3 regions of the Sphaerisporangium flaviroseum genome follow, and region 2 is predicted to be linked to each of the others. Evidence: predicted binding sites of a transcription regulator. Region 2 holds the regulator's gene; each other region holds the start of a gene.
The links. Region 2 encodes LexA, which represses DNA repair genes until DNA is damaged. Its sites were predicted from a motif close to TCGAACANNTGTTCGA; they were not measured.
Positions count from the first base shown of each region.

Region 1: a site for LexA is predicted at 2,447-2,462, ahead of ruvC (crossover junction endodeoxyribonuclease RuvC). Genes of this name have one in related genera too.
Region 3: a site for LexA is predicted at 1,070-1,085, ahead of recA (recombinase RecA). Genes of this name have one in related genera too.

Region 1 covers NZ_BAAAZR010000032.1:64,038-71,553, forward strand. The annotation lists gene pdxT (pyridoxal 5'-phosphate synthase glutaminase subunit PdxT) at 1-318, shown strand, start outside; gene ABD810_RS30910 (YebC/PmpR family DNA-binding transcriptional regulator) at 322-1,071, shown strand; gene ABD810_RS30915 (GNAT family N-acetyltransferase) at 1,206-2,372, shown strand; gene ruvC (crossover junction endodeoxyribonuclease RuvC) at 2,498-3,136, shown strand; gene ruvA (Holliday junction branch migration protein RuvA) at 3,133-3,753, shown strand; gene ruvB (Holliday junction branch migration DNA helicase RuvB) at 3,764-4,825, shown strand; gene yajC (preprotein translocase subunit YajC) at 5,152-5,526, shown strand; gene secD (protein translocase subunit SecD) at 5,608-7,341, shown strand; gene secF (protein translocase subunit SecF) at 7,341-7,516, shown strand, end outside.
Region 2 covers NZ_BAAAZR010000006.1:112,282-119,797, reverse strand. The annotation lists gene ABD810_RS14995 (vitamin B12-dependent ribonucleotide reductase) at 1-2,881, opposite strand, end outside; gene nrdR (transcriptional regulator NrdR) at 3,012-3,473, opposite strand; gene lexA (transcriptional repressor LexA) at 4,132-4,845, shown strand; gene leuS (leucine--tRNA ligase) at 4,926-7,394, opposite strand.
Region 3 covers NZ_BAAAZR010000008.1:204,668-212,183, forward strand. The annotation lists gene ABD810_RS17300 (hypothetical protein) at 1-605, opposite strand, end outside; gene ABD810_RS17305 (PadR family transcriptional regulator) at 602-934, opposite strand; gene recA (recombinase RecA) at 1,198-2,292, shown strand; gene recX (recombination regulator RecX) at 2,309-3,250, shown strand; gene ABD810_RS17320 (LLM class F420-dependent oxidoreductase) at 3,541-4,506, opposite strand; gene rny (ribonuclease Y) at 4,974-6,593, shown strand; gene ABD810_RS17330 (S9 family peptidase) at 6,820-7,516, opposite strand, start outside.

The sequences.
Region 1 (7,516 bases), on a different contig from region 2:
ATCGAGGGCGGCATCGAGGGCCAGCAGACGCTCGGCGGCATCGACATGGTGGTGCGTCGCAACGCCTTCGGCCGCCAAGTCGACTCTTTTGAGGCATCCTTGGACTTCGCGGGACGTGGTCTCATGCGCGCCGTCTTCATCCGGGCCCCCTGGGTCGAGTCCGTCGGCGCGGATGTCGAGGTGCTGGGACTGGCCGAGCCGGGAGATAGGATCGTCGCGGTCCGGCAGGGACCTCTGCTCGCGACGTCCTTCCACCCTGAGCTGACCGGGGACACGCGGGTTCATTCGTATTTTGTCGAGATGGTGAGGGAGCTCTAGCCGATGTCCGGCCACTCCAAATGGGCGACGACGAAGCACAAGAAGGCCGTGATCGACGCCAAGCGCGGCAAGCTTTTCGCCAAGCTCATCAAGAACATCGAGGTGGCGGCCCGGACCGGTGGGCCCGACCCGGACGGCAACCCGACGCTGTATGACGCCATCCAGAAGGCGCGCAAGAGTTCGGTGCCGGTGGACAACATCGAGCGCGCCCGCAAGCGCGGCGGCGGCCTGGAGGCCGGCGGCGCCGACTGGCAGACCATCATGTACGAGGGCTACGCGCCCGGCGGTGTCGCGGTGCTGGTCGAGTGCCTGACCGACAACCGCAACCGCGCGGCCTCCGAGGTACGCGTGGCCATGACCCGCAACGGCGGTTCCATGGCCGACCCCGGCTCGGTGTCCTACATGTTCAACCGCAAGGGCGTCGTGATCGTCCCCAAGGGCGACCTCAGCGAGGACGACGTGCTCACGGCCGTCCTGGACGCCGGCGCCGAGGAGGTCAACGACCTGGGCGACTCCTTCGAGGTCGTGTCCGAGGCCGGTGACCTGGTCCCGGTCCGAAAGGCCCTGCAGGACTCCGGCATCGACTACGACTCGGCCGAGAGCGGCTTCCTGCCGACGATGAGCGTTCCCGTCGACGAGGACGCCGCGCGCAAGGTGTTCCGCCTCATCGACGCCCTGGAGGACAGCGACGACGTGCAGAACGTCTACGCCAACTTCGACGTCTCCGACGATGTCCTGGCCAAGCTCGACTGATCCACCCGTGCCACGGCGCGCCCCCGGCCCGGGCCGGGGGTGGCGGCCGGGACGGCGAGAAAAGGCGAACGGGCCAGGTCGGGGGGCGAAAACGATTCGACCGGCCATTGGCGTGGGCCATAGGTTGGGTGGTCGTGGACATTCGTGATGTGACGGCCGACGACCTCGACGCCGTGCTCGACGGCCGCAAGCGCGCCTTCGGCCTCCTGCCCGCGGACAGCATCGAGCCGTGGCGGGCCAGGGTGACGCCGTCGCTGGCGCAGGGCCGCTACCTCGGCGTCTTCGACGGCGGCCGCTTGCTCGGCGCCGCCCGGATCCACTCCTACGACCAGTGGTGGCACGGCCGCCCGGTGTCGATGGGCGGGGTCGCCGGCGTCACCGTCGCCCCGGAAGATCGCGGACGGGGCGTCGGCCGCTTCCTGATGCGGGGCGTGCTGGAGCGTTGCGCCGAGCTCGGCCACGTCGTCTCCGCGCTCTACCCCGCCACCACCCCGCTCTACCGCGGCCTGGGCTGGGAGCACGCCGGGTCCCGCAACCGCGTCACGCTGCCCGCCGAGGCCCTTCGCACGCTGGGCGCCCGCGACGGCGGCGTCAAGCTCAGGCGCATGGCCCCGGACGACGCCCCCGAGCTGCGCGGCATGATCGAGCGGGTCTACGCCGCCACGCGCGCCTCGGGGCCGCTGGGCTGGGAGGAGCGCCTCATCCGCCTGTGGCTGCAGGACGAGGACGACTTCGCCTACATGGCCGACGACGGGTTCGTCCTCTACCGCTGGAGTGGCGGGGACATCGACGTGGACAACCTGGTGGCCGGGTCAGAGGCGACGGCGCGGGCCCTGTGGTCGCTCGTCGGCACGGCCTCCTCCATCGCCACGACGGTGACGGCGAGCCTGGAGCCCGACGACCCGGTGCTGTGGCTGCTGCGCGAGCGGTCCGATGACTCGGTCGAGCAGGCCCGCTGGATGTTCCGCCTCGTCGACCTTCCGTCCGCCGTGGCCCGGCGCGGCTACCCCGCCGGAGTCGAGGTCGACGCCGTGGTCGAGGTGGACGACCCGCAGCGTCCGGCCAACTCCGGCGTGTGGCGCCTTTCCGTCTCCGATGGCCACGGCGCCGCCATCCTCGTCACGGCGCCGCCGGGTGCCGAAGTGCCCCGCTTGACCATCGGCGGCATGTCCGCCCTGTTCGCGGGCGTCCACAGCAGCGCCCTGCGCCGCGCCGGGCTGCTCACCGGCGGTGCACCGGAGATCGACGACCTGCTCGGCGCCGCCTTCGCCGCCAAGCCGTACATGATCGATTACTTCTGATCCGCGCCACCGGCGGGCTTCGGGGGCGGCGTGTTGGTGGTGCGCCGCCGTGGTGGCCGGGGTAGAGTTCGGGGCCGAACAGGTGTTCGGCGGTCTGGGGAGGCGTGTCGGTGCGGCTACCTGAGCTGCGGGTGATGGGGGTCGACCCCGGGCTGACCCGCTGCGGCCTCGGTGCCGTCGAAGGGCGCGCCGGCGGCGCGCTGACACTGGTCAAGGTCGGCGTCGCGCGCACTCCCGCCGGTGACGACATCGGCTCGCGCCTGGTCGCGATCGAGGGCGAGATCGAGCGCTGGCTCGACGAGATCAAGCCCGACGCCGTCGCGGTGGAGCGGGTCTTCAGCCAGAGCAACCTCCGCACGGTGATGGGCACCGCCCAGGCCTCCGCCGTGGCCATCGTCTGCGCCGCCCGGCGTGGCCTGCCCGTCGCGCTGCACACGCCCTCCGAGGTGAAGGCCGCGATCACCGGGTACGGCAACGCGGACAAGGCCCAGGTCGGCGCGATGGTCACCCGGCTGCTCCGGCTCGACGCCATGCCCAAGCCCGCGGACGCCGCCGACGCCCTGGCCCTCGCCATCTGCCACATCTGGCGCGGCAGTACCCAGAACCGCCTGGCCGAGGCCCTGGCCAAGGCTAAGAGCGCCGCCCGGCCGCAAGGCGCCCCGTCACGGCGGGCGCCCGGTGCGACAGGAGCCCGCGGCGTTCCCGGCGCCTCCGGGGCGGCGGGCACGTCCGGCGCCGGTTCCGCGAAGGGAGCGGCTCTGTGATCGCTTCGGTCTCCGGGCGCGTCGCCGCGATCGCCCCCGACTCGGCGGTGGTCGAGGTCGGCGGGGTCGGCATCCTCGTCCACTGCACGCCGGGCACGCTGGCGACGCTCCACCCGGGGGAGCAGGCCCGCCTGGCCACCTCCCTGGTGGTCCGTGAAGACTCGCTCACGCTGTTCGGCTTCGGCACCGACGACGAGCGCGCGGTGTTCGAGATGGTGCAGACCGCCTCGGGCGTCGGCCCGAAGCTCGCGCTGGCCATGCTCGCCGTCCACACGCCCAACGCCCTGCGGGTCGCGGTGGCGAGCGCCGACGTCAAGGCGCTCACCATGGTCCCCGGCGTCGGGCAGAAGGGCGCGCAGCGCATCATCCTGGAGCTGAAGGACAGGCTCGGCACCCCTGACGCCGCCGTCACCGCCGCGCTCAACGGCAGGGCCAAGAAGCCGGCCTGGCGCGAGCAGGTGCACGCCGGGCTCGTCGGCCTCGGATACTCCGCCAAGGACGCCGACGAGGCCATCGCGGTCGTGTCGCCCGAAGCCGACGCGGATCTGGCGGCCGGGCGCACCCCGGCCGTCGCGGCCCTGTTGAAAGCGGCCCTGCGGGCCCTGAGCGTTCGATAGGGGGCACCACATGAGCCTGGACAGAGATCTTGTGTCCCCCGACGCCGAGGGCGACGAGCAGGCGATCGAGTCCGCGCTGCGGCCCAAGCGGCTGAGCGAGTTCATCGGCCAGGGCAGGGTGCGCGAGCAGCTTTCCCTGGTGCTGGAGAGCGCCGTCCGCCGCAACCGGCCGCCCGACCACGTCCTGATGAGCGGGTCGCCGGGGCTGGGCAAGACCACGCTGGCGATGATCATCGCGGCCGAGCTGGGCATGCCGCTCCGGCTCACCTCCGGGCCCGCGCTGGAGCGGGCCGGAGACCTGGCGGCGATCCTCTCGACCCTGTCCGAGGGCGAGGTGCTGTTCATCGACGAGATCCACCGCATGGCCCGTCCCGCCGAGGAGATGCTCTACCTCGCCATGGAGGACTTCCGGGTCGACATCGTGGTGGGCAAGGGGCCGGGGGCCACCGCGATCCCCCTGGAGATCGCCCCCTTCACCCTGGTCGGGGCGACCACCCGGGCCGGCCTGCTGCCCGCCCCGCTGCGCGACCGGTTCGGCTTCGTCGCCCACATGGACTTCTACGACGTCGAGGAGCTGGAGCAGGTGCTGCGCCGATCGTCGCGCCTGCTGTCGCTCGACCTTCCCGACGAGGGGGCGCACGAGATCGCCCGCAGGTCGCGTGGCACGCCCCGCATCGCCAACCGCCTGCTCAGACGGGTGCGCGACTTCTCCGAGGTGCGCACCGACGGTCTCATCACCAGGGACATCGCCTCCGCGGCCCTCAACCTCTACGAGGTCGACGCCGAAGGGCTCGACCGCCTCGATCGCGCCGTTCTCGGGGCCCTGCTGCGCAAGTTCGGGGGTGGTCCCGTCGGCCTGTCCACGCTCGCGGTGGCCGTGGGGGAGGAGCCCGAGACCGTCGAGGTCGTCGCCGAGCCCTTCCTCGTACGCCAGGGTTTGCTCGCCCGCACTCCCCGCGGACGGGTGGCGACGGCGTCCGCCTGGGCACACCTGGGCCTGACGCCGCCTCCGGAGGCCTTCGGCGCGATCGGCCACCCCTCGCTCTTCGACGATCCCGGCCAGGCGTCCTGACCGGCGGGCCTGACAACGAGCCGCCGGAGGCGACGATGGCTCGCCGGCCCTGGTCGAACGTCGTTTCCCTGCTCCGACGGGCTTTCTCGCGCTCACCGGGCCGGCCACGGCTGAAACTTTCAAGTTCGCTGTATCGGCTGGTCACAGATCGGTGACAACGGGAACTTTCCAGCGTGCCGGAGCGTGGGTTCGTTGCCGGGCATTGACAAGCTCGCCTAAACTCCGTGGCTTGGCCGCCGCGTACGCTGACGAGTCAGCGTGCGGCCGTGTCGTCGCCGCCAGACCTCCGGCTCCAGGCCGGTCAGTTCTTACCGGAAGGAAGCCCCGTGCAGGGCCTTGGATCATTCGTGCCACTGATCTTGCTGGTCGTGGTCTTTTATTTCCTGCTCATCCGCCCGCAGCGCAAGCGGCAGCAGGAGCAGGCGCAGATGCAGAGCAGCCTGACGCCGGGCTCCAGGGTGATGACCACCACGGGCCTGTTCGCGACCGTCGCGGCCGTCGAGGACGACGACGTGGTCCTCGAAATCGCGCCCGGCGTGCAGACCCGCTGGATCAAGGCCGCCATCGGCCGCGTGCTGACGCCGGTGGAGGAGGAGACGGTGGACAATGGAAAAGATGTACCTGACACCATCGCCGACGAGACGGTGATCGACACCCCTGACCGCAGGGGAGACGAGGGCTCGACTAACACGAAGTCCTGAGTAGGCTCACCGCAAACCCCTTGACGAAAGAACTGACCACCAGTGGCCCGATCGACCAGTAGCCAGAGTAAGCCGGGACGTGTGCTCCTGGCGCTTCTGGCCCTCATCCTCGCCATGGGCGCGACGATGGCCCTGCAAAGGGCGTTCGTCCCGAAGTATGCGCTCGACCTCGCCGGCGGCACCACGGTGACGCTGTCCCCGGTCACGCAGAGCGGCGCGGCTCCTTCCCAGGAAAGCCTCGACCTGGCCGTCAACATCATCCGTGAGCGGGTGAACGGGACCGGCCTGTCCGACGCCGACGTCGCCAAGTCGGGTGACAACATCGTCATCTCCGTGCCCGGAGCGGGGACGGAGGCGGTCGTCAAGCTCATCGGCACCACGGCCGAGCTGCGGTTCCGTCAAGTCCTCGCGGTGGCGCCGGCCAACGCCATGCCGGGCAAGCTGCCGACCGCCCCCGCCACGCCGGTGCCGTCCGGCAGCCCCTCGCCCACGGGCTCGGCCAAGCCGTCATCGACGGCCAAGCCCTCGTCGACGGCCAAGCCGGCGCCGACCGGCACGCCCGCCGGGCGGGCGCTGTCCTCGGCGCTGACCGCTCCGACGCCCGCGCCGTCCGCGTCGGGCTCGGGCAAGCCGGCCAAGCCGAGCGGCGGGGCGACTCCGCAGCCGACCGCGCCGTCGGGCCAGCCCGCGGACCCCGCCTCCGAGGACCCGTTCGCCGGGGTCGACTTCACCGGCGTGGACCCCGCGGTCGTCGAGCAGTTCAAGAAGCTCGACTGCACCAAGAAGGACCGCGGCCAGGGCGCCCAGGACGATCCGAACAAGCAGTTCGTCGCCTGTAGCGACGACGGTGCGGCCAAGTACGTCCTGGAGAAGGCGGCGGTGAAGGGCACGGAGGTCTCCGGCGCCTCATCGGGCGTCGACTCCACCACGGGCGAGTGGGTCGTCTCGGTCAACTTCAAGAGCCAAGGCGCCAGCCAGTTCTCGCAGATCACCGGGCAGATCACCTCTGCACCTCAGCCGCGCAACCAGCTCGCCATGGTCCTCGACGGCGTCGTCATCTCGGCTCCCGTCATCGAGGAGCCGATCCCCGGCGGCCAGGCCCGCATCTCCGGCAGCTTCACGCAGAAGACCGCCGGCGACCTGGCCAACCAGCTGAAGTACGGCGCGCTGCCGCTGAAGTTCCAGCAGAGCTCGATCGAGGAGGTCTCCTCCACGCTCGGCTCCGACCAGCTTCAGGGCGGCCTGCTGGCGGGTGGCATCGGCCTCATCCTGGTCGTGCTCTACTCCCTGCTGTACTACCGGGGCCTTGGCCTGGTCGCGGTGGCCAGCCTCGCGGTGGCGTCGATCCTGACCTACCAGGCGGTGGTCCTGCTGGGCCACAACGCCAACTTCCGGCTGTCGCTGCCGCACATCATCGGCCTGATCGTCTCGATCGGTATCACCGCCGACTCCTTCATCGTCTACTTCGAACGCATGCGTGACGAGATGAAGGAGGGCAGGAGATCCCTCCGGGTGGCCGTCGAGGTGGCCTGGGTGCGAGCGCGGCGCACGATCCTGATCGCCGACGCGGTCATGTTCATCGCGGCCCTGGTGCTCTACTTCCTGGCCGTGGGCGGCGTCGCCGGGTTCGCCTTCGCGATGGGTCTCACCACTCTGATCGACATCGCCGTGGTGTTCCTGTTCACCAAGCCGTTCGTCGCGGCGCTGGCCAAGCTGTCATTCTTCGCCAAGGGCCACAGGCTCTCCGGACTGGACGCCGAGCGCATGAGCCGCGAGCCGTCCGACGTCCGCACGACCGTTCCGCAGGAGGGCTGATGTCGCGCATCGGGGTAATCGGGCGCCGCCTGTACCGCGGCGAGGTCGACATCGACTTCGTCGGGCGCTACAAGCTGTGGTACAGCCTGTCCGGGCTGCTGCTGTTGATCTCCATCGCCGGCCTGGTCTTCCAGAACCTCAACCTGGGCGTCGAGTTCAAGGGCGGATCGGTCTT
Region 2 (7,516 bases):
TGCCGCAGCCCTCGCAGACGTAGCAGCTACCGGCCGGGCGCATCTTCGTGCCGCAGGTAAGGCAGAGCGGCGCGTCGGCCGTGCGGCCCTGGTGGCTTTCGAGCGCCGCCGCGGAGCCGTTCCCGCGCGAGGAGGACTCGACGGGGGTGGCCGTCACGCCGGCGGCGGGACCGCCGGCCGCGGGCCTGTCCCCGGCCGCCTTGTCCTCCGGCTTCTCCTCGTGCTTCTCCTCTATGGGCGCCGACTGCGCGAGGGCGGCGGTGTCGATGATGACCTCCTGGGACGCCTGGGGGTCCTCACCGCGCTGCTGCGCCGCGCGCTCGGCCGCCGAGAAGACGCCGAGGGCCGCCCGCTCGTCGTACGGCAGGTGGTCGAGGGCCAGGCGGCGGAAGATGTAGTCGACCACCGAGGCCGCCATGCGCACGTCCGGGTCGTCGGTCATGCCCGCCGGCTCGAAGCGCATGTTCACGAACTTGCTGACGAACGTGTCGAGCGGGACGCCGTGCTGCAGGCCCACCGAGATCGCCACCGAGAAGGCGTCCATGACACCGGCCAGGGTCGAGCCCTGCTTGGACATCTTCAGGAAGACCTCGCCGAGGCCGTCGTCGGGGTAGGACGACGCCGTCATGTAGCCCTTGGCACCGCCGACGGTGAAACGGGTGGTGGTGCTCGGCCGCTGGTTCGGCAGGCGGCGGCGCTTCGGCCTCGGCACCTCCACGATCTGGACGACCGGCTCCGCGGCCTTCTCCGCGGCCTTCTCCTCGGTCTTCTTGGCGATCGAGAGCGGCTGGCCCACCTTGCAGTTGTCGCGGTAGACCGCGAGGGCCTTCAGCCCGAGCTTCCAGCCCTCAAGGTAGACCTGCTCGATGTTCTCGACGGTGGCCGACTCGGGCAGGTTGACGGTCTTGGAGATGGCGCCCGACAGGAACGGCTGGGTGGCCGCCATCATGCGGACGTGTCCCATCGGGGCGATCGCCCGCTCGCCCATGGCGCAGTCGAACACCTCGTAGTGCTCGTGCCTGAGCCCGGGGGCGTCCATGACGTGACCGTGGTCGGCGATGTACTCGACGATGGCCTCGGCCTGCTCCGGCTGGTATCCGAGCTGCTTGAGCGCGCGCGGGATCGTCTGGTTCACGATCTGCATCGACCCGCCGCCGACGAGCTTCTTGAACTTCACCAGCGCCAGGTCGGGCTCGATGCCGGTGGTGTCGCAGTCCATCATCAGGCCGATGGTGCCGGTCGGGGCGAGCAGCGAGGCCTGGGCGTTGCGGTAGCCGTGCTTCTCGCCGAGGCGCAGGCACTCCTGCCACTGCTTGGTCGCCTCGGCCAGGATCGGCCGGTCGAGGCCGTCGTTGGCGCGCAGGTCGTCGTTGGCCGCGGCGTGCTTGCGCATCACCCTCTTGTGGGGCTCGGCGTTGCGCTTGTACCCGTCGTAGGGCCCGACGATCGCGGCGAGCTCGGCACTGCGGCGGTAGGAGGCGCCCGTCATGAGGCTGGTGATCGCCGCGGCGACCGACCTGCCGCCCTCGGAGTCGTAGGCGTGGCCGGTGGCCATCAGCAGCGCGCCGAGGTTGGCGTAGCCGATGCCGAGCTGGCGGTACGCCCGGGTGGTCTCGGCGATCTTCTCGGTGGGGAAGTCGGCGAAGGTGATCGAGATGTCCATCGCCGTGATGATCAGCTCGGTGAGCTTGACGAAGCTCTCGACGTCGAAGGTGTCGTCCTCGCGCAGGAACTTCAGCAGGTTGATGCTGGCGAGGTTGCAGGACGAGTTGTCCAGGTGGACGTACTCGGAGCAGGGGTTGGACGCGGTGATGCGGCCGGTCTCCGGGCAGGTGTGCCAGTCGTTGATGGTGTCGTCGTACTGGACACCGGGGTCGGCGCACTCCCAGGCGGCCTTGCCCATCTTGCGGAACAGCGACCGGGCGTCGACCTCCTCGATGACCTCGCCGGTCAGCCGGGCGCGCAGCCCGAACTTGCCGCCCGCCTCGACGGTGCGCATGAACTCGTCGGAGACCCGGACGGAGTTGTTGGCGTTCTGGTACTGGACGGAGACGATGTCCTTGCCACCGAGGTCCATGTCGAACCCGGCGTCGCGGAGGGCGCGGATCTTGTCCTCCTCGCGCGCCTTCGTCTCGATGAACTCCTCGATGTCGGGGTGGTCGACGTCGAGGACGACCATCTTGGCCGCGCGGCGGGTGGCGCCACCCGACTTGATGGTGCCGGCGGAGGCGTCGGCGCCGCGCATGAACGACACCGGGCCGCTGGCGGTGCCGCCGCTCGACAGCAACTCCTTGCTGGAGCGGATGCGGGAGAGGTTGACCCCGGAGCCGGAACCGCCCTTGAAGATCACACCCTCTTCCTTGTACCACTCGAGGATCGACTCCATCTGGTCGTCGACCGCGAGGATGAAGCAGGCGCTGACCTGCTGCGGCGAGGCGGTCCCGACGTTGAACCACACCGGCGAGTTGAAGCTGAAGACCTGGTGGACCAGAGCGTGCTTCAGCTCGTGGTCGAAGATCTCGGCGTCCTCCTCGGAGGCGAAGTAGCCGTGCTCGCGCCCCGTGCGGGTGTAGACGCCCACGACCCGGTCGACGAGCTGCTTGAGGCTGACCTCGCGCTGGGCCGTGCCGACGGCGCCCCGGAAGTACTTGGTGGTGACGATGTTGGCGGCGTTGACCGACCAGAAGTCGGGGAACTCGACGCCACGCTGCTCGAAGTTGACCGAGCCGTCCCGCCAGTTGGTCATGACGACATCACGGTGCTCCCAGCGCACCTGGTCGTACGGGTGCACACCGGGCGTGGTGTGGATGCGCTTGATCTTCAAGCCCTTGTGGGGCCGCTTGCCCCCGCGCCCCACTGAGCCACTCACCGTCTCCGTCATGATCTCCCCCTTCCGGGGCTCCGCGGAGCCCTCGTGTCGGAAACACATCGTCACGCCGTTCGCATCCCCCGGCGCAGGGGCCACCATGGTCCTCGGCCTTCCGGCCCGCGGACCGCGGTGTCCGGTCGGTTCAGCTTTCCTTGGCGGCTCTGGCCGCCCGCAGTTGCTCGATCTCTTCCTCGAAGTCGGTGAGCGTCTCGAAGCTGCGGTAGACGGAGGCGAACCGAAGGTAGGCCACCTCGTCCAGCTCGCGGAGCGGCCCCAGGATCGCCAGCCCCACCTGGTGAGCCGGGATCTCGGCCGACCCGGTCGCCCGGATGCTCTCCTCGACGCGCTGGCCGAGCTGCGCCAGCGAATCCTCGCTGACGGGCCGGCCCTGGCACGCCCGCCGCACTCCGGCGATCACCTTGTCCCGCGAGAACGCCTCGGTCACCCCGCTGCGCTTGCTCACCATCAGCAGGACCGTCTCTTGGGTGGTGAACCGGCGCCCGCATTCGGGACAGGTGCGCCGGCGGCGGATCGCCGCGCCGTCCTCGGTCGAACGGCTGTCGATGACCCGCGTGTCTGGATGACGACAGAATGGACAATGCATGTGTCGCCTCCATTTCTCCTGGCTCCCATGAGTCACGCGGGCACCACCTCGAATGACGAGGCCCCCGAGGCCTTGACCTCAGGGAAAAGCCGCACATGTTTCCGCATTCCACGCGCTCACCGCCTGTTCCCGCCTAAAACGGGAATAGGCTCGCGCACGCACTGGGGCTGCCCTCAGCGCGGTGACGGAAACACAACTTATGGTGAACCACATCGGTGTAACTACTAGATGTTGTGGTCTAACCGTAGGAGTGCCGCCCCATGAACGCAAGTCGGAGACACCCTTGCGCGAAAACCGGCCGCCCATCAGGGGGAACGGGCCACGGGTCGGCGTGTCGCGCCGCTCGCGGCCGCCGTGCCGCCGCGAGCCCGGCCACGCGACCCCAGGCCGGCGCCCCGCGATCCAGATCGCTCGCGTGATCGACTTTCGGCCCCTCACAGGCATAAGATCGCAAAGTCGAACACGATATCGATCGAACTCCCGTACGATGTCCTTCACCGGACGGCCGAGGATATCGGAAACTCTCGAACAATTGTTTGATGACGATCTTGAACGGCGATATTGTCGCTGTGTGCGACATCAGCAATACGGACCGGGAGCCGGCCGGGCGGGCTTGGCGTGACGGAGCGCCTGACAGGCGCCCGGCGAGGAGGAGCTTATGAGCGAGCAGGAAGAGATCGGCACGGTTGTCAGCGATCTGGCGGTGCGCCGGCGTGATTCCCTTGGTCTCACCCCACGACAACGCAAGATCCTCGAGGTGATCCGCGATTCTGTGCAGCAGCGCGGTTATCCGCCCTCGATGCGCGAGATCGGCGAGGCGGTCCAGCTGACCAGCACCTCCAGTGTGTCTCACCAGTTGACCGCGCTGCAGCGTAAGGGCTATCTACGCCGCGACCCCCACCGCCCGCGCGCGCTGGAGGTCCGCCTGCCGGGCGAGCCCGCCCTCTGGGTCGACCCCGTCGCCCCCGGTGAGGACGAGCCCCTGGTCAGCCGGCCGACGGCCACGTTCGTCCCTCTCGTGGGGCGCATCGCCGCCGGTGGGCCCATCCTGGCCGAGGAGCGCGTGGAGGACGTCTTCGCCCTTCCCAAGCAACTCGTGGGTGAAGGCACGCTCTTCCTGCTCCAGGTCGCCGGTGACTCGATGATCGAGGCGGCCATCGCCGACGGCGACTGGGTCGTGGTGCGCCAGCAGCCGGTGGCCGACAACGGCGACATCGTCGCGGCCATGATCGACGGCGAGGCCACGGTGAAGACCTTCAAGCGCAAGGACGGCCACGTCTGGCTGGTCCCCCACAACGCCAACTACGACCCGATCCCCGGCGACGAGGCCACCGTCCTGGGCAAGGTCGTGGCGGTCCTTCGCAAGCTCTGACCCGCCCGACCCCGCACCTGCCCCGCCCCCGCCTGAGCGCCCACCCTGGGTGAGCGCTCGGGCGGTCGTGCTTTGGGGGGTCAGGGAACGATGTTGACCAGCTTGGGGGCTCGGACGATCACCTTGCGGGGAGCCCCGGTCAGGTGCGAGCGCACCTTCTCCGAGGCCAGCGCCAGCTCCTCCAGGTCCGCCGCGGAGATCGACGGAGCGACCTCCAGGCGGTCCCTGACCTTGCCCGCCACCTGCACGACGCAGGTGACCGAGTCCTGGACCAGCAGGGCGGGCTCGGCGACCGGCCAGCCCACCCGCGAGATCGTGGGGCCGTGCCCCAGCCGCTCCCAGCCCTCCTCCGCGACGTACGGCGCGACCAGCGACAGCATGACCGCCAGGGTCTCGGCGGCCTCGCGCACGGCCGGGTCGGCCGCCCCCGGGCCGGAGTCGATGGCCTTGCGGGCCGCGGAGGTCAGCTCCATCATGCGGGCGACGGCCACGTTGAACCGGTAGGAGTCCAGCAGCCGGGTGACCTCTTCGATGGTGCGGTGGGTGACCTTGCGCAGCTCCACGTCGCCGGTGGCGAAGTCGACGCCGGACGCCGAGGCCGCGCCGGCCTCGGTCATCACGCGGAACGCCCGGGCCAGGAACTTCTGCGAGGCGGCAGGCGAGACGTCGGCCCAGTCGATGTCGTCTTCGGGCGGGCCCGCGAAGACCATGGTCAGGCGGACGGCGTCGACACCGAACGCGTCGATCTGCTCACCCAGGTCGACGCCGTTGCCCAGCGACTTGGACATGGACTTGCCCTGGTTGATCACCTGGCCCTGGTTCAGCAGGCGCAGGAACGGCTCGGTGAAGTCGACCATGCCCATGTCGTGCAGGACCTTGGTGAAGAACCGCGCGTACAGCAGGTGCAGCACGGCGTGCTCGACGCCGCCGACGTACTGGTCGATCGGGCCCCAGCGCCTGACCTGCTCGACGTCGAACGCGCCGTTCTCGAAGCGCGGCGAGCAGTACCGCAGGAAGTACCACGAGGAGTCGACGAAGGTGTCCATGGTGTCGGTGTCGCGCTGGGCGCGGCCGCCGCACTTCGGACAGGAGACGTTGACCCACTCGGTGGCGCTGGCCAGGGGCGAGACGCCCTTGGGAGCCAGCGCCTCTCCGCGCAGGTCGGGCAGCGTCACCGGCAGCTGGTCGTCGGGGACGGGGACCTCACCGCAGTCGGGGCAGTGGATGATCGGGATCGGGGTGCCCCAGAAGCGCTGGCGGGACAGCAGCCAGTCGCGCAGCCGGTAGTTGACGGAGGCCTTGCCGGTGCCGCGCTCGCGCAGGATCTCGGTGATGCGGGTGATCGCCTCGGCCTTCGACAGGCCGTCCAGCGGCCCGGAGTTGACCAGCCGGCCCTCGCCGGCGGTCGCGGCCCCGCTCTCGCCCGGGTCGGCCAGCCCGGTGTGCACGACCACCCGCACGGGCAGGTCGAACTTCAGCGCGAAGTCCAGGTCTCGCTGGTCGTGCGCGGGCACCGCCATGATCGCGCCGTGGCCGTAGTCGGACAGCACGTAGTCGGCGGCCCAGACGGGCATGCGCTCGCCGTTGACCGGGTTGACGGCGTACCGCCCCAGGAAGACGCCGGTCTTCTCCTTGTCGGTGGCCAGCCGCTCGATGTCGCTCAGCTTGGCGACCTCGGCGCGGTAGGCCTCCAGGGCGGGCAGCTGCTCGGGCGAGCAGATCTCCTCGGCCAGCTGCGCGTCGGCGGCGACCACGAAGAACGTCGCGCCGTACAGGGTGTCGGGGCGGGTCGTGTAGACCGTGACCGGCTCGTCGCGGCCCTCGATCTCGAACTGGACGTCGGCGCCCTCGGAGCGGCCGATCCAGTTGCGCTGCATGGCCAGCACGCGGTCGGGCCAGCCGTCCTCCAGGCCGTCCATGTCGTCCAGCAGCCGGTCGGCATAGTCGGTGATCTTGAAGTACCACTGGGTCAGCTCGCGCCGGATGACCTCGGACCCGCACCGCTCGCACCGGCCGGCGACGACCTGCTCGTTCGCCAGCACGGTCTGGTCCTTCGGGCACCAGTTGACCAGGCCGCCCTTGCGGTAGGCCAGGCCGCGCTCGAAGAAGCGGTTGAACAGCCATTGGTTCCAGCGGTAGTACTCCGGGTCGCTGGTGTGCAGGCGCCGTGACCAGTCGAAGGAGATGCCGTACCTCTTGAACGAGGTCGCCTGGGTGTCGATGTTGGCGTAGGTCCACTCGGCGGGGTGCGCGTTGCGCTTGATGGCGGCGTTCTCCGCGGGCAGCCCGAAGGAGTCCCACCCGATGGGGTGCAGCACGTTGTAGCCGAGCTGAAACCAGTAGCGGGCGACCACGTCGGCGATCGCGAAGACCTCGCCGTGACCCATGTGCAGGTCACCGGAGGGGTAGGGGAACATGTCGCACATGTACCTGCGGGGGCGCTCGTCATCCGCGTCCTCGCCCGCACGGAACGGGTCCAGTTCCTCCCACCGCGGCTGCCACTTCGCCTGCAGCGCCTGCGGATCGTACTGCTCGTCACTCACGGCCATGTCCCTCGGTTGACTCAGCGCGGATGGCTCGACCAATAAAGAAACCCCCCGTGTCCACGAGGGGCAGCCGCGTCGACCGGTGTCTCACCTCGGTCGCCGCGGCCCGCCAAGAAGCAGGGTCC
Region 3 (7,516 bases), on a different contig from region 2:
CCCCACAGCAGGAAGGCGCCCCGGGGGATCAGCCCGACCGCGCGGTAGGCCACCGGCATGAAGGCGATGACCAGCGCCATCACCTCGGCCAGCAGGAGGGGGCCGTAGTTCGGGAGGAACAGCATGTCCAGATTCAGTTCAGGGCCCGGGTGGCCGGCCAGCGCGAACGCGACCACGGCGAGCACGGCGATCCACCGGCGGCCGAACAGCACGGCCAGCGCGGGCAGGGCCGCGACCAGGGCCGGCTCGGTCAGGAAACGGATCGAGCTCGGTTGCTCCAGGAAGGCCGCGCCGTGACGCAGGGATTCGGCGACCCGCAGCGACACGGTCGCCACCTCGGTGACCAGCATCAGGAACGGCCATAGCGCCACGGCGACGGCCAGCCCGTCGCGCCAGGCGCCTGCCGAGACCGCGCCGAAGGCCCGCCGGGTGTGCACCCGCGCCGCACCCCGCAGCAGGTCGGCCACGTCAGCCAGGTCTGGGCGGGTCTGTCCGGGCCGTGCCCCCGCCTGCAGCACTCCCATCATCTCCGCTTCGTGCCGCGCCCGGTGGTCGCGGGGATAGCAGGCCAGCAGCCGCCGGTAGCGGGCTTCGAGCGGGCTCATGCCATTCCTCCCGAGCCGATCGCGCGCAGGCGTGCGGTGGCCGCCTTGGCGTGCCTACGCATCCGCTCAGCCTCCGCCGCCAGTCTCGCCGCACCGTCGCCGGTCAGCCGGTAGTAGCGACGCACCCGGCCATCGACGATCTCCTCTCGGTCCTCGATGATCAGGCCCTCTTCCTGGAGTCGGTCGAAAGCGGCGTACAAGGTGCCGGCGCGCAGGCGAACCTGGCCGTCGGAGATGCGCTCCACATCAGTGATGACGCCGTACCCGTGTTGTGGACCGGCAGCTAGCGCGGTCAGGATCAGGAAGGTCGGCTCCTGCATCTGCCTCATGTGATCAATATATGCCGATCATCTACTTATAGGTGAGCGATCGTCACAATTGTTCAGAGGTCAAGACGGATCACATGACGACGTCCCCGCGAGAGGCATGGCCCATTCGAGGGCTCTCGTTGTGTTGAGCTGTGATCGAACAATCGTTCGGCTATATTGAAAGTTGCCGACGCCCCTGGGCCCGCTCCGGGAAAATGTCGGTGGCAGCCCGTAGCTTTCAGGCGACGGAAACGACTTCGACACACCCTCCAGGGGAGCACTCCATGGCAGCCAACGACCGCGAGAAGGCCCTTGAGACTGCTCTCGCTCAGATCGAGCGGCAGTTCGGCAAGGGCTCTGTCATGCGCCTCGGCGATGACGCGCGAGCCCCCATCGAGATCATTCCCACCGGGGCCATCGCCCTCGACGTCGCGCTCGGCATCGGTGGGTTCCCCCGTGGCCGCATCGTCGAGATCTACGGCCCCGAGTCCAGCGGTAAGACCACGGTGGCGCTCCACGCCGTCGCCAACGCCCAGCGCGGGGGCGGCATCGCCGCCTTCATCGACGCCGAGCACGCCCTCGACCCCGATTACGCCCAGAAGCTCGGCGTCGACACCGACGCCCTGCTGGTCTCCCAGCCCGACACCGGTGAGCAGGCGCTGGAGATCGCCGACATGCTGATCCGTTCGGGCGCGATCGACCTCGTGGTCATCGACTCGGTCGCGGCTCTGGTGCCCAAGGCCGAAATCGAAGGCGAGATGGGCGACAGCCACGTCGGTCTGCAGGCCCGTCTGATGTCGCAGGCCCTCCGCAAGGTGGCCGGCGCCCTCAGCAACACCGGCACGACAGCCATCTTCATCAACCAGTTGCGCGAGAAGATCGGCGTCATGTTCGGATCGCCTGAGACCACGACGGGTGGCAAGGCGCTGAAGTTCTACGCTTCGGTGCGCCTTGACGTGCGGCGCATCGAGACGCTCAAGGACGGCACCGAGCCGGTCGGCAACCGCACCCGCGTCAAGGTCGTGAAGAACAAGATGGCCCCGCCCTTCCGCGTGGCCGACTTCGACATCCTCTACGGCTTCGGCATCTCCCGCGAGGGTGGCCTGATCGACATGGGCGTCGAGCACGGCTTCGTCCGCAAGGCCGGCGCTTGGTACACCTATGAGGGCGACCAGCTCGGGCAGGGCAAGGAGAACGCCCGTAACTTCCTGAAGAACAACCCCGACATCGCCAACGAGATCGAGAAGAAGATCAAGGAGAAGCTCGGTGTCGGGCCTCGCCTCGACACCCCCGCCGAGGCTTCGGCCCCTCCGGTGGCGGCTCCGGTTCCCGCGGCCGCCGGTCGTGGCAGCAAGGCTCCCAAGCCGGGTGACGTCTGATCTGAGCTGATCTCACATGCCTGCGAGCGACGACACCCCTGGCCGGCTTCGGCCAGGGGACTGGGGAGCCTGGGTCGAGGAGACCCCCGAGGGTGATCGACCCGCCGGCTCCAGGCCCGGCGGCCGCCGCAGCGGCCGCAACCGCACCGGAACCTCCGAACACCCACCTGAAACAGCCCAGCATGAGCAGGAGCCTCAGTACGGTTCTGGGGCCGTGCCTGGTGAGGAGTCGCGTCAGTACGGTTCTGGGGAAGGGTCTCGGCGTAGGTCGGGTGGGAGATCGGGAGGGCGCGGAGGTTACGGGGGCAGGCGGGGTGCCTCGTCACGGCGATCCGACGGACCGGTTGCCGGTTCCCCGTTCGACGGGCCTGTTCCCGGTTCCCCAGCCGACGGGCCGGTTGCTGGTTCCCCGTTCGACGGGCCGGTTGCCGGATCCATGGCCGCTCAGGGGCCTCCGGCCGATCCGGAAGCGGTGGCCAGGTCTGTCTGCCTGCGGTTGCTGACTCTCGCCCCGCGCACCAGAGCCCAGCTCGCCGAAGCGCTGCGCCGGAGGAACATCCCCGACGACGCGGCGGAGTCGGTGCTGGCGCGCTTCTCCCATGTGGGGCTCATCGATGACGAGGCGTTCGCCCAGGCATGGGTCAGCTCCCGTCACGCCGGCCGGGGTCTGGCCAGGCGGGCGCTGGCAGCCGAGCTGCGCACACGGGGTGTCGACGAGGACACCGTTCGCGACGCGGTCGATCAGCTCGACCCCGATCAGGAGCTGGAGACCGCCCGGCGGCTGGTGGCCCGCAAGCTTCCGGGCACCCGCGGTCTCGAACCGCCCGCCCGGGTCAGGCGCCTGGCAGGCATGCTCGCCCGTAAGGGTTACTCCGGCAGCCTTGCCTACCGCGTCGTCCGAGAGGCCCTCGAAAGCGAGGGCGAGTCGACCGACGACATCCCTGACGGCCTGGAATAGATCCCACACATTCCTGACGCTCGCATGCTGATCGTCGCGGTTGCTGGTGATCTGGAAGAGGGTCCGCGATATCTGCCGCCACATGGACTCCTGGCCTTGGGATGGCTCCTGTCTTTGTATGGGCTGGTGGTCTTGGGGTGGGCTCCTGATCTTGGGTTGGGCTGCTGGCTTAGGGGTGGGCTCGTGGTTTGGGATGGGCTGGTGGGCGTTGGTGGGTTCGTTCGGGGTGACGTTATACAGGCCACCGGTGGACGACGTGGCGGATGGACTCCTGGTCTTGGCCGGGGTGGTCAGAGGGTGCGGAGGGTGGGGAGGAGTTCTTTTTCGGACCAGGCGAGGAACTCGCGTTGGCGGTCCGCGCCGACCTGTACCAGGGCCACGTGCGTGAACCCGGCGTCGGTGAACTGCTTGACCGCCTGGACCACCGCGTCCACGTCGGCGCCGCAGGGCACGTGCTCCGTCACGTCCTCGGGGCGGACGAACTGCGAGTAAGCCGCGAAGTTCACCGGGCCGGGTAGCTCGGCCAGTACTTTCCACCCGGCGGGGAACCACTTCCACAGGCGGTGGGCCCGTTCCTTGGCGGCCTCGGCGTCGGTGTCGTACGAGACCACGAGCTGGCCGTAGATCGGCTTGCCCGCACCCCCGGACGCGCGGAAGCGCTCCACCAGCTCCGGGTCGGGTTCGGTGGTGATCAACGCGTCTCCGTACTCCGCCGCGAGGTCCACCGACTGAGGCCCGGAAGCGGCGATGCCGACCGGCACGGGCTCATCCGGGAGGTCGTAGAGCTTCGCCGAATCGATGGTGAAATGGTCGCCTCGGTAGCTGATGTACTCCCCGCCGAACAGCGCCTGAATGATCTCGATGGCTTCGCCGAACATCTCGTGGCGGATGTTCACCGGCGGCCACCCCTGACCGACCACGTGCTCGTTGAGGTGCTCACCGGCGCCGAGGCCGAGCGTGAAGCGCCCGTCCGACAGCGCGCCCATGGTCGCCGCCTTCTGCGCCACCACCGCCGGGTGGTAACGCATGATCGGGCAGGTCACGTACGTCATGAGCGGGATGCGCTCGGTGGCCTGCGCGACGGCGCCCAGCACCGACCATGCGTACGGCGAGTGCCCCATCTCCTCCAGCCACGGGAAGTAGTGGTCGGAGATGGTCTCGTAGTCGAATCCCGCGCGTTCGGCGCTCACGGCGTCCTCGACCAGTTGCTTGGGCGGGGTCTGCTCGCACATTAGCGTGTAACCGATCTGAGCCATGGCGGCCACATACCCGCCCTGCCCTGAAATCGTGCGGCCCGCAGCTGAAGATCTTCGCAATCGGGTGGAGGGTCAGCCGCCGGCCCGCAGCAGCACGCCGCTACAACTTAAGATCATTTTTCACCGTTTAGGCTGCAAAACGGGATCAATCGGGCAGAGAGTGCCTCGCGGGAAGTGCGAACAGGCTCCCGTGAGAGGGCAAAAGTGGCTTGACGGGCGGTCTTTGCTTGCTCGTTACCTCTCTGACGCTTAATCTCGACCACAGTGAGGAGTTACTCCGCGCAGTGCGGATTGCCATAACGGTAAACGACGGACGATCAAGACCGATCACACCCAGCGGCCAGATGCCTCCGCATCCGAACGCTGGATATATTCGTCTGACCACAATCGCCCGGTCGGACCGGTCCGTGCTGTGCGTGTAACACCTTGCGTGCTGATGCTCGCGACGCGAGGAGGGGTGGGCGCGCATGGATTCGACAGTCGTGATCATGCTGGCGGTGGCCGTTGTCTTGCTGGCACTTATCGCGATTGTCGCGCTTGTTGTGCTGATACGCCGGACGGGTGGCGACCGGTCGGCCAAGCGGGGCCCGACGCCTGAGGAGCTGGCCGACATCCAGGCCGAGCTGGAGCAGGCACGCCGCGAGGGTGTGGAGATCCGGGTCAAGGCCGAGTCCGACGCGGGCGAGGTGCTCCGCAGAGCCGAGCTGGCCGCCGAGACCTCGTTACGGATGCGCAATGAGGTCGAGGAGGAGGCCCGCTCCCTCAAGAACGAGCTCAAAGAGCTCAGGTCCGACCTGGAGCGCAGGGAGAACCGCCTGGCCGAGCGGGAGCAGCGGCTCGACGAGGAGGCCCGCAGGCAGGCCGACCAAGGCAGGAAGCTCGCCGAGACGGAGACCGAGCTCGCCGACCGGCGCGCGGAGCTCGACCAGGTCGAGGAGAAGCGCCGGGCGGTCCTGGAACGGGTCGCCGGGCTCACCGCCGATCAGGCGAAGTCCGAGCTCGTGATGACCATCGAGAACCAGGCCAAGCGCGAGGCCGCGCTGATCGTCAGGGAGATCGAGGGCGAGGCCCGCAAGGAGGGCGAGAAGCGCGCCTGCAAGATCGTCACGCTGGCCGTCCAGCGGGTGGCGACCGAGCAGACCGCCGAGTCCGTGGTCAGCGTGCTCCACCTGCCCGGCGACGAGATGAAGGGCCGCATCATCGGCCGTGAGGGCCGCAACATCAGGGCCTTCGAGTCGACCACGGGTGTCAACCTGATCATCGACGACACCCCCGAGGCCGTGCTGCTGTCCTGCTTCGACCCGGTGCGGCGCGAGACGGCCAGGCTGACCCTGGAGAAGCTCGTCCTCGACGGCCGCATCCACCCCCAGCGCATCGAAGAGGCGTACGAGCGCAGCAAGGACGAGGTCAAGGACCTGTGCGTGCGGGCCGGTGAGGACGCTCTGGTCGAGCTGGGCATCACCGACATGCACCCGGAGCTCATCACGCTGCTGGGCCAGCTCCGCTATCGCACCTCGTACGGGCAGAACGTGCTCAAGCACCTCATCGAGTCGGCGCACATCGCGGGCATCATGGCCTCCGAGCTCCGTCTGGATCCCATGCTGCTCAAGCGGTGCACGGTGCTCCACGACATCGGCAAGGCGCTCACCCACGAGGTCGAGGGCAGTCACGCCCTGATCGGCGCCGAGATCGCCCGGCGGTACGGCGAGCACGAGGACGTGGTGCACGCCATCGAGGCGCACCACAACGAGGTCGAGGTCCGTACGGTCGAGGCCGTGCTGACGCAGGCCGCCGACGCCATCAGCGGCAGCCGTCCCGGCGCGCGCAGGGAGTCGCTGGAGGCCTACGTCAAGCGGCTGGAGCGGCTGGAGGAGATCGCACAGTCCTACGACGGGGTGGAGAAGGTCTTCGCCATGCAGGCCGGGCGCGAGATCCGGGTCATGGTCCGGCCGGAGGCGATCGACGACATCCAGGCCCAAGTGATCGCGCGGGACGTCGCCAAGCAGGTGGAGGAGGAGCTGACCTACCCCGGCCAGATCCGCATCACCGTGGTCCGCGAGTCCAGGGCGACCGAATTCGCCCGCTGAGACCCCCGCCGGGAACGGGAACACCTCGTGCCCGGCCCCCTCGCGCTCGCCGAGGCCGCCCGGCCGCGTTCGCCCGCTGAGACTCGGCGGTCTCCTCGACCGTCCCGGACCGGGCACCGGCGATCCGCCTCCCCCGCCGGAACGGGAACACCCGTGCCCGGCCCCCTCGCGCCTGACGAGGCCGCCAGGCTGGTGCGCGCCGGGTTCGTCCTGGGGGAGCGGAGGGTCAGGTGCGGAAAAGCTGCTGGTAGAAGGCGAGTTCGGCGGCGAGGGCGGCGATTTTGGTCTCGGCCTTGCGAAAGCCGTGGGACTCGTCCTCGAAGGCGAGATAAGTGCAGGGCACGCCCCGCTCGGTGAGGGCCGCCACGAACGCCTCGGACTGCGCCGGTGGCACGACCGGATCGTCCTGCCCCTGCATCAGCAGCATCGGGCAGTCGATCTGGCCGCACCTGGCAAGCGGCTCCCGCGAGGCGTACAGGAGCGGGTCCTCCGGCCCCACGAGCCACTCGACGTACCGCGACTCGAAGTCGTGCGTGGAGGCGGCGAGCGGCGCAAGCGCGCTGACCCCGGCGATGGAGACGCCTCCGCAGAACAGCCCGGAGGCGCAGCAGGCGGCCATGGTGGTCCACCCACCGGCGCTGCCGCCCCGGATCGCGATGCGCTCGGGGTCGGCCAGCCCGTCGGAGAGCAGCCACTCGGCGGCGGCGATCGTGTCCTCCACGTCCACGACGCCCCAACGGCCCCTCAGGTGATCACGGTAGACGCGGCCGTATCCGGTGGAACCCCCGTAGTTCACGTCGATGATGCCGATCCCGCGGCTGGTGAAGAAGGCCTTCCGCAGATCGAGCTCGGTGGTGCTGTGGGAGGTCGGCCCTCCGTGCACGAACACGACGTACGGCGGGGCGGCGTCGCCGGTCTGGACG